Regions from separate parts of the Bacillus sp. 2175 genome, predicted to be linked through region 2. Evidence: riboswitches for the same ligand, from Rfam matches in the RefSeq annotation. Region 2 holds a riboswitch; each other region holds the start of a gene.
What was found. Region 2 has a riboswitch for thiamine pyrophosphate ahead of tenA (thiaminase II). Riboswitches for the same ligand answer to the same signal wherever they lie in the genome.
Positions count from the first base shown of each region.

Region 1: it holds a riboswitch for thiamine pyrophosphate, as region 2 does, so the genes downstream of both, thiC (phosphomethylpyrimidine synthase ThiC) here and tenA (thiaminase II) in region 2, are expected to answer to the same signal.
Region 3: it holds a riboswitch for thiamine pyrophosphate, as region 2 does, so the genes downstream of both, thiM (hydroxyethylthiazole kinase) here and tenA (thiaminase II) in region 2, are expected to answer to the same signal.

Region 1 is NZ_CM173819.1:4,980,113-4,983,403, forward strand. It holds gene thiC (phosphomethylpyrimidine synthase ThiC) at 1-1,450, opposite strand, end outside; TPP riboswitch at 1,563-1,678, opposite strand; gene lldP (L-lactate permease) at 1,750-3,291, opposite strand, start outside.
Region 2 is NZ_CM173819.1:2,886,143-2,889,433, reverse strand. It holds gene pdxR (MocR-like pyridoxine biosynthesis transcription factor PdxR) at 1-768, shown strand, start outside; gene ACXKY9_RS15065 (D-alanine--D-alanine ligase) at 773-1,687, shown strand; TPP riboswitch at 1,760-1,865, shown strand; gene tenA (thiaminase II) at 1,993-2,682, shown strand; gene ACXKY9_RS15055 (DUF3937 family protein) at 3,080-3,291, shown strand, end outside.
Region 3 is NZ_CM173819.1:514,415-517,705, forward strand. It holds gene topB (DNA topoisomerase III) at 1-1,447, opposite strand, end outside; TPP riboswitch at 1,674-1,786, shown strand; gene thiM (hydroxyethylthiazole kinase) at 1,859-2,668, shown strand; gene thiE (thiamine phosphate synthase) at 2,684-3,291, shown strand, end outside.

The sequences.
Region 1 (3,291 bases), 2.1 Mb from region 2:
GTCCTTTCGCAAGATCAGCCGCATGCGCTGCAATTTTGTACGTAATAACACCCGTGCGTACATCATCTTTGTTTGGCAAACCTAAATGTTCTTTCGGCGTTACATAACAAAGCATCGCTGTTCCAAACCAGCCAATCATAGCAGCTCCAATTGCAGATGTAATATGGTCATAACCTGGTGCAATATCTGTCGTTAGCGGCCCAAGTGTGTAAAACGGCGCGCCCTGACAAATATCAAGCTCTTTCTCCATATTCTCTTTAATTAAGTGCATCGGTACGTGTCCAGGTCCTTCAATCATAACTTGCACATCATGTTTCCAAGCAATTTTGGTTAATTCACCAAGTGTTTCAAGCTCAGAAAACTGTGCTTCGTCATTTGCATCTGCAATTGAACCTGGGCGTAATCCATCTCCAAGAGAGAACGAAACATCATACTGCTTCATAATTTCACAAATCTCTTCAAAATGAGTGTATAGGAAGTTTTCTTTATGATGGAATAAACACCACTGTGCCATAATCGAACCACCGCGCGAAACGATACCTGTCGTACGCTTTGCAGTAATTGGAATGTAACGAAGTAATACACCAGCGTGAATTGTAAAGTAATCTACGCCTTGCTCCGCCTGCTCAATTAACGTATCACGATATACTTCCCACGTTAAATCTTCTGCAATTCCGTTTACTTTTTCCAGCGCTTGATAGATCGGTACAGTTCCAACTGGTACAGGCGCGTTACGAATAATCCACTCACGCGTCGTATGAATATTTTTACCTGTAGATAAATCCATAATCGTATCCGCACCCCAGCGCGTTGCCCATGTCATCTTCTCTACTTCTTCTGCAATCGAAGAAGATACAGCTGAGTTTCCGATATTCGCGTTTACCTTCACATGAAAATTACGCCCGATGATCATCGGTTCAGCTTCTGGATGATTAATATTCGCTGGTAAAATAGCGCGGCCTTCTGCGATTTCCTTACGAACAAACTCCGGCTCTACCCCTTCACGAATCGCAACGTATTCCATCTCAGACGTAATAATGCCATTACGTGCATAGTGCATTTGCGTAACATTTGCACCTTGCTTTGCTCTAAGTGGCTGGCGATCCATTTGCGGGAAAACAGGTGTATGTTTCGAAGCTACTCTCACACCGTCATCCTCTGGTTTCACTTCACGCCCTTCGTATGCTTCTACATCACCACGCCCCATAATCCAAGAGTGGCGCGGCGTTGGAATTCCTTTTTCCAACTCGACCTTATACGCAGGATCTGTATAAGGACCGCTCGTATCATACACACGGATTGGTGGATTTGGAACGCCATTCGTTTCGCTTTGTTCAATCTCACGCATCGGCACTTTCATACCTTCTCGTGGTCCATCCACATATACTTTCTTACTCCCTGGTAAACTCGACTTCAATTCAATTTGCTCAGCTGAAACAGATTGTTTCATAAATTTTGTTGCCCCCCTGTTCGTGACAAGGACAAGATATGGCCAGCGCATGCCAAAATAAAAAGAGCCAGGTCCATAAAAAAATAAGGACCTGGCTCATAAAGACATCATTATGTAAAGCCGTTAACTTCCCTACGCTGGTACGAGCCAGATCAGGTCCAAAGGGTTAAGAAGTTCACGCGCTTCTCTCTCAGCCTACGCATACGTTAGGCACCCCTAGTTTATCACTGATTTAATTTTCAATACTTTCCCATCATACACGATAATCTGAAAAATGAAAAGTTTATTTCTTTTGCTCTTTACGGAATCATCCACGTTAAATAATACGCCTGCACATACGTCATAATACCAACAATAATTACGAAGAATAAGCTATGCTTCACTGTAAAACGGAACAAATCCGATTCTTTTCCAGCAAGACCAACCGCCGCACAAGCGATCGCAATCGACTGCGGGGAAATCATTTTCCCTGTTACACCGCCTGTTGTATTTGCTGCAACGAGAAGCACTTCAGATACGCCGACTTGCTGCGCTGTAATGGCTTGTAAATTTGAGAACAGTGCATTCGCAGACGTATCAGACCCTGTTAGGAATACGCCAATCCAGCCTAAGAATGGTGAGAAGAACGGGAATAGTCCACCAGTTCCGGCTAATGCTAACGCTAACGTGGAAGATAGACCAGAATAGTTTGCGATAAATGCAAACCCTAGTACGAATCCGATAGATAGAATTGGCATTTTTAATTCGCTTAACGTTTCTTTAAATGTCACTACTGCATCTTTTACATTCATTTTCAAAATAAACATGGAAATGATACAAGCAATTAAAATCGCTGTTCCAGTTGCCGATAATACATCAAACTTCAAAATTGCCTCGTAAGGCATTGGTTTATTTACAATTGGCTCTGCTTTCATTACTAAATTATGCAGACCTGGAATTTCAAACTTAAATACAAGACTTTCTAAAGCCCCTCCTGAAGCAAATAGTGCCTTAAAGAAACTTTGGCTCCAAATGACTACCATAACCGTTAATACGATAAATGGAGACCATGCTTTCACTACTTTTCCAAACGTTAATTTCGGCATCGATGCCGCTGTCGTTGTTACTGCTACTTCACTATTTGCTCGCCCGGATTGATAAATTTCTTTCGGCTGCCAAACTTTTAAGAACAGCGCTAAACTAATTAAACTTACAAGTGCTGATGTAATATCCGGAAGTTCTGGCCCTAAAAATGTCGCTGTAATGAACTGCGTAATCGCAAATGAACTACCCGCTACAAGTAACGCAGGCCACGTTTGTCGTATCCCTTTAAATCCATCCATTAAAAATACGATAAAGAATGGAACAAATAATGATAGGAACGGTAATTGATGCCCAGCCATTTGTCCAATTTTATGTGGATCAATACCTGTTACTTGTCCAGCAACTGTAATCGGAATTCCCATCGCTCCGAACGCCACTGGTGCAGTATTTGCAATTAAACAAAGACCTGCTGCGTATAAAGGATTTAACCCAAGACCCGCAAGAAGTGCTGCTGTAATCGCTACTGGTGCCCCAAATCCTGCCGCTCCTTCTAAAAATGCTCCAAATGAAAATCCAATTAAAATAACGAGTAGACGATGATCATTCGTAATCGATAATACCGATGCACGAATCACATCGAATTGACCTGTTTTTACAGAAATTTTATATAAAAATACCGACATAATGATAATCCAAGCAATTGGCCATAATCCGTACAAGAAACCATATCCGGTCGCTGCCATTGCCATCGTGAACGGCATTTTATAAGCGAATAACGCTACTAAAACTGTAAGTACAACTGTAATAAATCCTGCCAC
Region 2 (3,291 bases):
GTTCATGGGATTGATATGAATGAGGATGGTATTGATACGAATAAAGTTGAAAAAAGCTTGCGTGAAAAAGATTTTGATTTTGCTTATTTAATTCCTTCTTATCATAATCCAACCGGTATTGTTACGAGTTCAGAGAAAAGAACGGAATTGATGAGGTTATTCTCAAAATACAACGTTCCTATTATAGAGGACGGATTTAATGAAGAATTACGTTATTCAGGTTCACATTTAGCTCCATTATTAACTTTTGCGGGAGCTGGCAATAATGTCATTTATATTAGTAGCTTTTCAAAGGTACTTTTCCCTGGTTTACGTGTAGGCTGGATTATTGCAGATAAAGAGCTGATTCATTATTTAGAAAGCGTAAAAAGAGCAAGAACGATTCACACATCTACGCTAGATCAAGCTGTTCTGTTTCAATATTTACATGAGGGATATTTTGAGAAATATTTAAAAAAGGCAAGATCTGTTTATAAGAAAAAATATGAGTTAGCTGTCGGGGCATGTAACCAGTACATTCATTTCAAAAGAATGACTGGAGATGGTGGACTTCATTTATTTATAGAACTAGAAGAGCATATGAATGCCCGCACACTTTTACAAAAGTGTTATGAGAAAGGCGTTACGTTTTCACCTGGAGATGTTTTTTACTCTGATGGAGAAGGAGCGAACACTTTCCGATTAGGGTTTTCGCGCTTGAAAGAAGAAGAAATAGTTCGGGGAATTAAAATAATTGGTGATACATTAAAAAATGAAATTTGGAGTTGAGAAAATGAAAATCGGTGTTATTATGGGCGGGGTATCGTCTGAAAAACAAGTTTCAATTATGACGGGGAATGAAATGATTGCTCATTTAGATAAAAATAAGTATGAAATAGTTCCAATTACATTAAATGAAAAAGTGGATTTAATTGAAAAAGCGAAAGACATTGACTTTGCGTTGCTCGCGTTACACGGAAAATACGGAGAAGATGGGACAGTTCAAGGAACACTGGAGAGTTTAGGGATTCCTTATAGCGGAAGTAATATGTTATCTAGCAGTATATGTATGGATAAAAATATTTCGAAAAAGATTTTACGTTATGAAGGTGTAGAAACACCAGATTGGATTGAACTTACAAAAATGGAGGATCTAAATCTTGATGAGTTAGATAAGTTAGGATTTCCATTAGTAGTAAAACCAAACTCTGGCGGATCGAGTGTCGGAGTGAAAATCGTTTATAATAAAAATGAATTGATCTCAATGCTAGAAACTGTATTCGAATGGGATTCTGAAGTAGTAATTGAGAAGTATATAAAAGGTGATGAAATTACATGTTCAATTCTGGATGGAAAACAGTTACCTATAGTTTCAATTCGACATGCAGCCGAGTTCTTTGACTACAATGCAAAATATGATGATACTAGTACAGTTGAGGAAGTCATCGAACTTCCAGTAGAAATTAATGAACGTGTAAATAAAGCGTCACTTGCTTGTTATAAAGCATTAAAATGTAGTGTTTATGCAAGAGTTGATATGATGGTGAAGGACGGAATTCCATATGTAATGGAAATTAATACATTACCAGGGATGACACAATCAAGTTTATTGCCAAAAAGTGCAGAAGCGGCGGGAATTAGTTATAGCGAACTATTAGATATGATTATTGAAACATCATTAAAAGTTAGAAAAGAAGAAGGGTTTTAAGGGAATTATATAACTAATTTTTTGACAGTTTCACGAAGTATGCTATGATGAATACATTATAAAAACAAAATATTTATCCACTAGGGGGGCCTTTTATAGGCTGAGATCAAATGTGATTTTGAGACTCTTAGTACCTGATCTGGTTAATGCCAGCGTAGGGAAGTGGGAAAGACGTTGCTATTTAATGAGTAAATAAATACTGTCGATTTCACTTTCTTTACGCCTGTAAAGAAAGTTTTTTTATTTTACAGCTTTAATAATTGTGGATAAATACTTATATTTTATACATTATTGGAGGGATTTAAATGACTTTTTCACAATCGTTACGTAAAGAAGTAGATTCAATTTGGGAAGCGAGTTTTAACCATCCTTTTGTAAAAAAACTTGGTGAAGGAACGTTAGATTTAGCTAGTTTTCGTTATTATGTGCTTCAAGATTCATATTATTTGAGCCATTTTGCTAGAGTACAAACTTTAGGAGCTGCGAAAGCTCTTGAATTAGAGACGACAGCTCGTATGGCACATCATGCTCAAAATACATATGAGGCAGAGTTATCTTTACATGAGAATTTTGCGAAGAAATTAGGGATAACAAAAGAAGAAAAAGATAATTTTATTCCTGCGCCAACTGCATATGCGTATACTTCACATATGTATCGTGCTGGGTATGAAGGGCATTTAGGAGATATCATTGCAGCAATTTTACCTTGCTATTGGTTGTATTATGAAATTGGCGAACGCTTAAAAGAGTGCCAGCCGGAAGAGCCAATTTATAACGAATGGATTTCTGCTTATGGATCTGATTGGTTCCGTACGCTAGTTGAAGAACAAATTACACGTTTAGATACTATCGCTGAAAAAGTAACAGAGGCAGATCGCAAACGTATGAAACAGCATTTTATTATTAGCAGTCAATATGAATATTCATTTTGGGAAATGGCTTATACATTAGAAAAGTGGCCAGTGGATACAGACGTAAAAGACGTAATTGGATAAAGAATAGAAGTAATGTTATAGCTAGGTATGGATCATACCTAGCTATATATTTTTTCTTGTCAAATTTGCGTAAAGTCATTAGTGCTACGGAAATGGCGAAATAGAATATCGATAATTTAGCTCATTTACTTGTCTACGCATTAACTGGATAAACTTCTGTCACATTTATTTTACAATCAAAGAACGTAAATGTTGGTGGTATGAAGTTAAATAAGAAAAGAAACCCGAGCTGTTAGCTGTAACGGAGTTGTTTTTTCTTTGCAGGAATTTCTAAATTATCATGGAGTGTTGTTAATACGATATGCAAATATGCATATCGTATTTTTTTGAGTTCTTTATGTGTTAAAATTAGATATAGAGATATGGAAATATAAAGAAGCAAAAGCAGGAATAACCAATGAATTTTGAGAGGTGTTATATGTTTACAAATAAGAAATTAATTCGATTTGGTTTATCGTTGTTTGTATTTTTAGGGATAATTAATTTTACAATCAGCTATTTCCAAACATATCTTGAAACAGCAGCAGATATTAAATGGGTAATTCCAGAAATTTGGAAAACTATTTTGCTAGATGTTCCTCAAGGGATACTTGTTCTTTTAGGCGCAAT
Region 3 (3,291 bases), 2.4 Mb from region 2:
CTTCATTAAAGCGTGCAGGTGCTTTCGTTTGACCTGATGTTTGCATAAGTAACTTTACAGTTAATGTATCGCCCTTTTCAATGTGAGGTAGAATCTGCTCTTTTACGTCATCAGTTACATCATCGTCTTCAAATCGATTTTCGTATACTTCCTTCCAACCAGCATGTAAAATCGTTTTTCCGCGTGCAATGAATGTTTCATTGCCGACCTTTGTGCGTAACGTTAGTTGTTCGTATTCGAATGCTGGGAATAAAACAGCTAAGAAACGTTTTACAACTAAATCATAAATTTTGCGTTCTTTATCTGTGAATGCTGCGAAGTTAACGTATCCTTCTGTTGGAATAATCGCATGATGATCGCTTACTTTACTATCATCAACAAATGATTTGTTAGGTTTGATAGGCTTTTGTAATACTTTATGTGCGAAGGGACGGTATTCTCCAACACCACATGCTTTTAGACGTTCTGGAAGTGTTCCAACGATATCAGATGAAATGTAGCGTGAATCTGTACGAGGGTACGTTAGTACTTTATGCTGTTCATACAATTTTTGCATAATATTTAATGTTTCTTTAGCAGAGTAACCGAACTTTTTATTTGCATCACGTTGCAATTCAGTTAAATCGTAAAGACCAGGAGAGAATGACTTCTTCTGTTTCTTATCAATTTCCACAACAGTAGCATTTTGTTTATCTAAACTTTTTACAATACCATCGATTTTTTCTTTATTAAAACTACGGCTATTGCCATTTGCATCTTGCCAAGTAAGTTTGAGCTTCTCCATTGTTTGAGCTTCGATGCCGTAGTAAGTTTGAGCTTTGAAGTTCTTTATTTCATCCTCACGACTAGCAATCATAGCAACAGTAGGGGTTTGTACACGGCCGCAATTTAACTGGGCATTAAAGCGAGTCGTTAAAGCACGAGTTGCATTAAGACCGATATACCAGTCAGCTTCTGAACGTGCAACTGCTGAAGCGTATAAATTGTCATAGGCTTTACCTGGTTTTAAATTTGCAAAACCATCTTTAATTGCTTTATCGGTTACAGAAGAAATCCATAAACGTTTGATTGGTTTATTTAGCTTAACTTTATCGATAATCCAGCGTGCGACTAATTCCCCTTCACGTCCAGCGTCTGTTGCTACAATAATTTCATTTACATCTTTTCTAAGTAGCTGACTTTTTACAGCATTAAATTGTTTACCAGTTTGTTTAATAACCGTTAATTTCAAACGCTCAGGTAGCATCGGTAAATCTTCTAAATTCCACTTTTTATATTTCACATCATAACTTTCTGGATCTGCTAATGTAACGAGATGACCTAAAGCCCAAGTTACAATATATTTACTACCCTCAAGATAGCCGTTTCCTTTTTTATCACACTTCAGTACACGAGCAATATCTCGTGCAACGGAAGGTTTTTCAGCGATTACAACGCTTTTTGACATATTAAAAACATCCTTTCAAATTTCCATAAGTTAAATATAGCATACATCTTCTTGAGATTCAGTTTCGCTCCATATTTGATCGGTTTTTAGTGGGATGAACAAAACACTCACTGATTAAAGTTTCACTTGATTATGTTTATTGTTATATAGGTTGCTTCTATATTAAATAGAAAAGTAAAGAACTTGTTATTTTACTAGAATAAGAGTAGACTTTGAAGTAGATGAATAATAAGCACATGGGAGTTTGTGGATACAAACTGAGAGTATGACTACTAGTCCGTCATTGACCATTTGAACCTGTTGGATAATGCCAGCGTAGGGAGAGTGTAAAAGCACATGTTCAGGCACTTTGCGTACGCGCAAAGTGTCTTTTTGTGTATCTCCCATCATTATAGTTAGGAGATGAAAAGGATGAATATGAAAGAAATTAGTAAAGTAGTGGATTTGGTGAGAGAATCTAATCCGCTCGTTCATAATATTACAAATGTTGTTGTAACAAATTTTACTGCTAACGGTTTGTTGGCACTTGGGGCATCGCCTGTAATGGCGTATGCAAAAGAAGAAGTAGCAGAAATGGCTAGCATTGCTGGAGCGTTAGTATTAAATATGGGGACACTTCGTCCTGAAGAAGTAGAAGCGATGTTACTTGCGGGTAAATCAGCAAATGCGAACAATGTGCCAGTACTATTTGATCCAGTTGGTGCAGGAGCAACTTCATATCGAACAGAAGTTGCGAGACATATTCCGGCTGAAATCGATTTAGCAATTATCCGCGGAAATGCAGCTGAAATAGCAAATGTTATTAATGAGAAATGGGAAATTAAAGGGGTAGACGCTGGTACTGGAAATGGCAATATTGTAAGTATTGCAAGGCAGGCAGCAGATGAACTAAATACAGTTGCGGTCATTACTGGAAAAGAAGATGTTGTTACAGATGGAGAGAGAACTATTGTTATTCGAAATGGTCACCCTATTTTAACGAAAGTTACGGGAACAGGTTGTTTACTAACTTCTGTAATAGGAGCATTTGTAGCAGTGGAAAAAGATTATGTTAAAGCAGCAGTAGCCGCATTAACGTTTTATGGTGTAGCTTCGGAACTGGCAGCTGCTAAGGCGGTAGAAAAAGGGCCTGGTAGTTTCCAAATTGAATTTTTAAATCAATTAGCGAATACAACTTCAGGTGATATTGAGAAGTATGGGAAGATTGTGGAGTTAGAGTAAGAGGGAGTGAAAGAAATGGCACGCATTGAAATAGATAAAATGTCTAAGCTATTGCAAGTGTATTTTATTATGGGAAGTAATAACTGCACGAGGGATCCTTTAGCTGTATTGAAAGAAGCGTTAGATGGTGGAGTGACACTTTTTCAGTTTCGCGAGAAGGGGGAAGGTTCTTTAATCGGAGAAGATAGAGTGCGCTTTGCAAAAGAATTGCAGACGCTTTGTAAGGAATATAGTGTTCCTTTCATTGTAAATGATGATGTAGAATTAGCCATTGAATTAGATGCAGATGGTGTTCATGTTGGACAAGATGATGAAGGAATTACATCTGTTCGTGAAAAAATGGGAGATAAAATTATCGGCGTATCTGCTCATACAATTGAAGAAGCACGTTTTGCAATCGAAAATGGAGCGGATTATTTAGGTGTTGGTCCTATTTTCCCAACGAGTACGAAAAAAGATACGAAAGCGGTTCAAGGAACGAAAGGATTAGCTTATTTTAGAGAACAAGGAATTACAGTGCCAATCGTTGGTATTGGTGGGATTACAATTGAAAATACAGCGGCAGTTATAGAGGCGGGTGCGGACGGTGTTTCAGTTATTTCAGCAATTAGTTTAGCGGAATC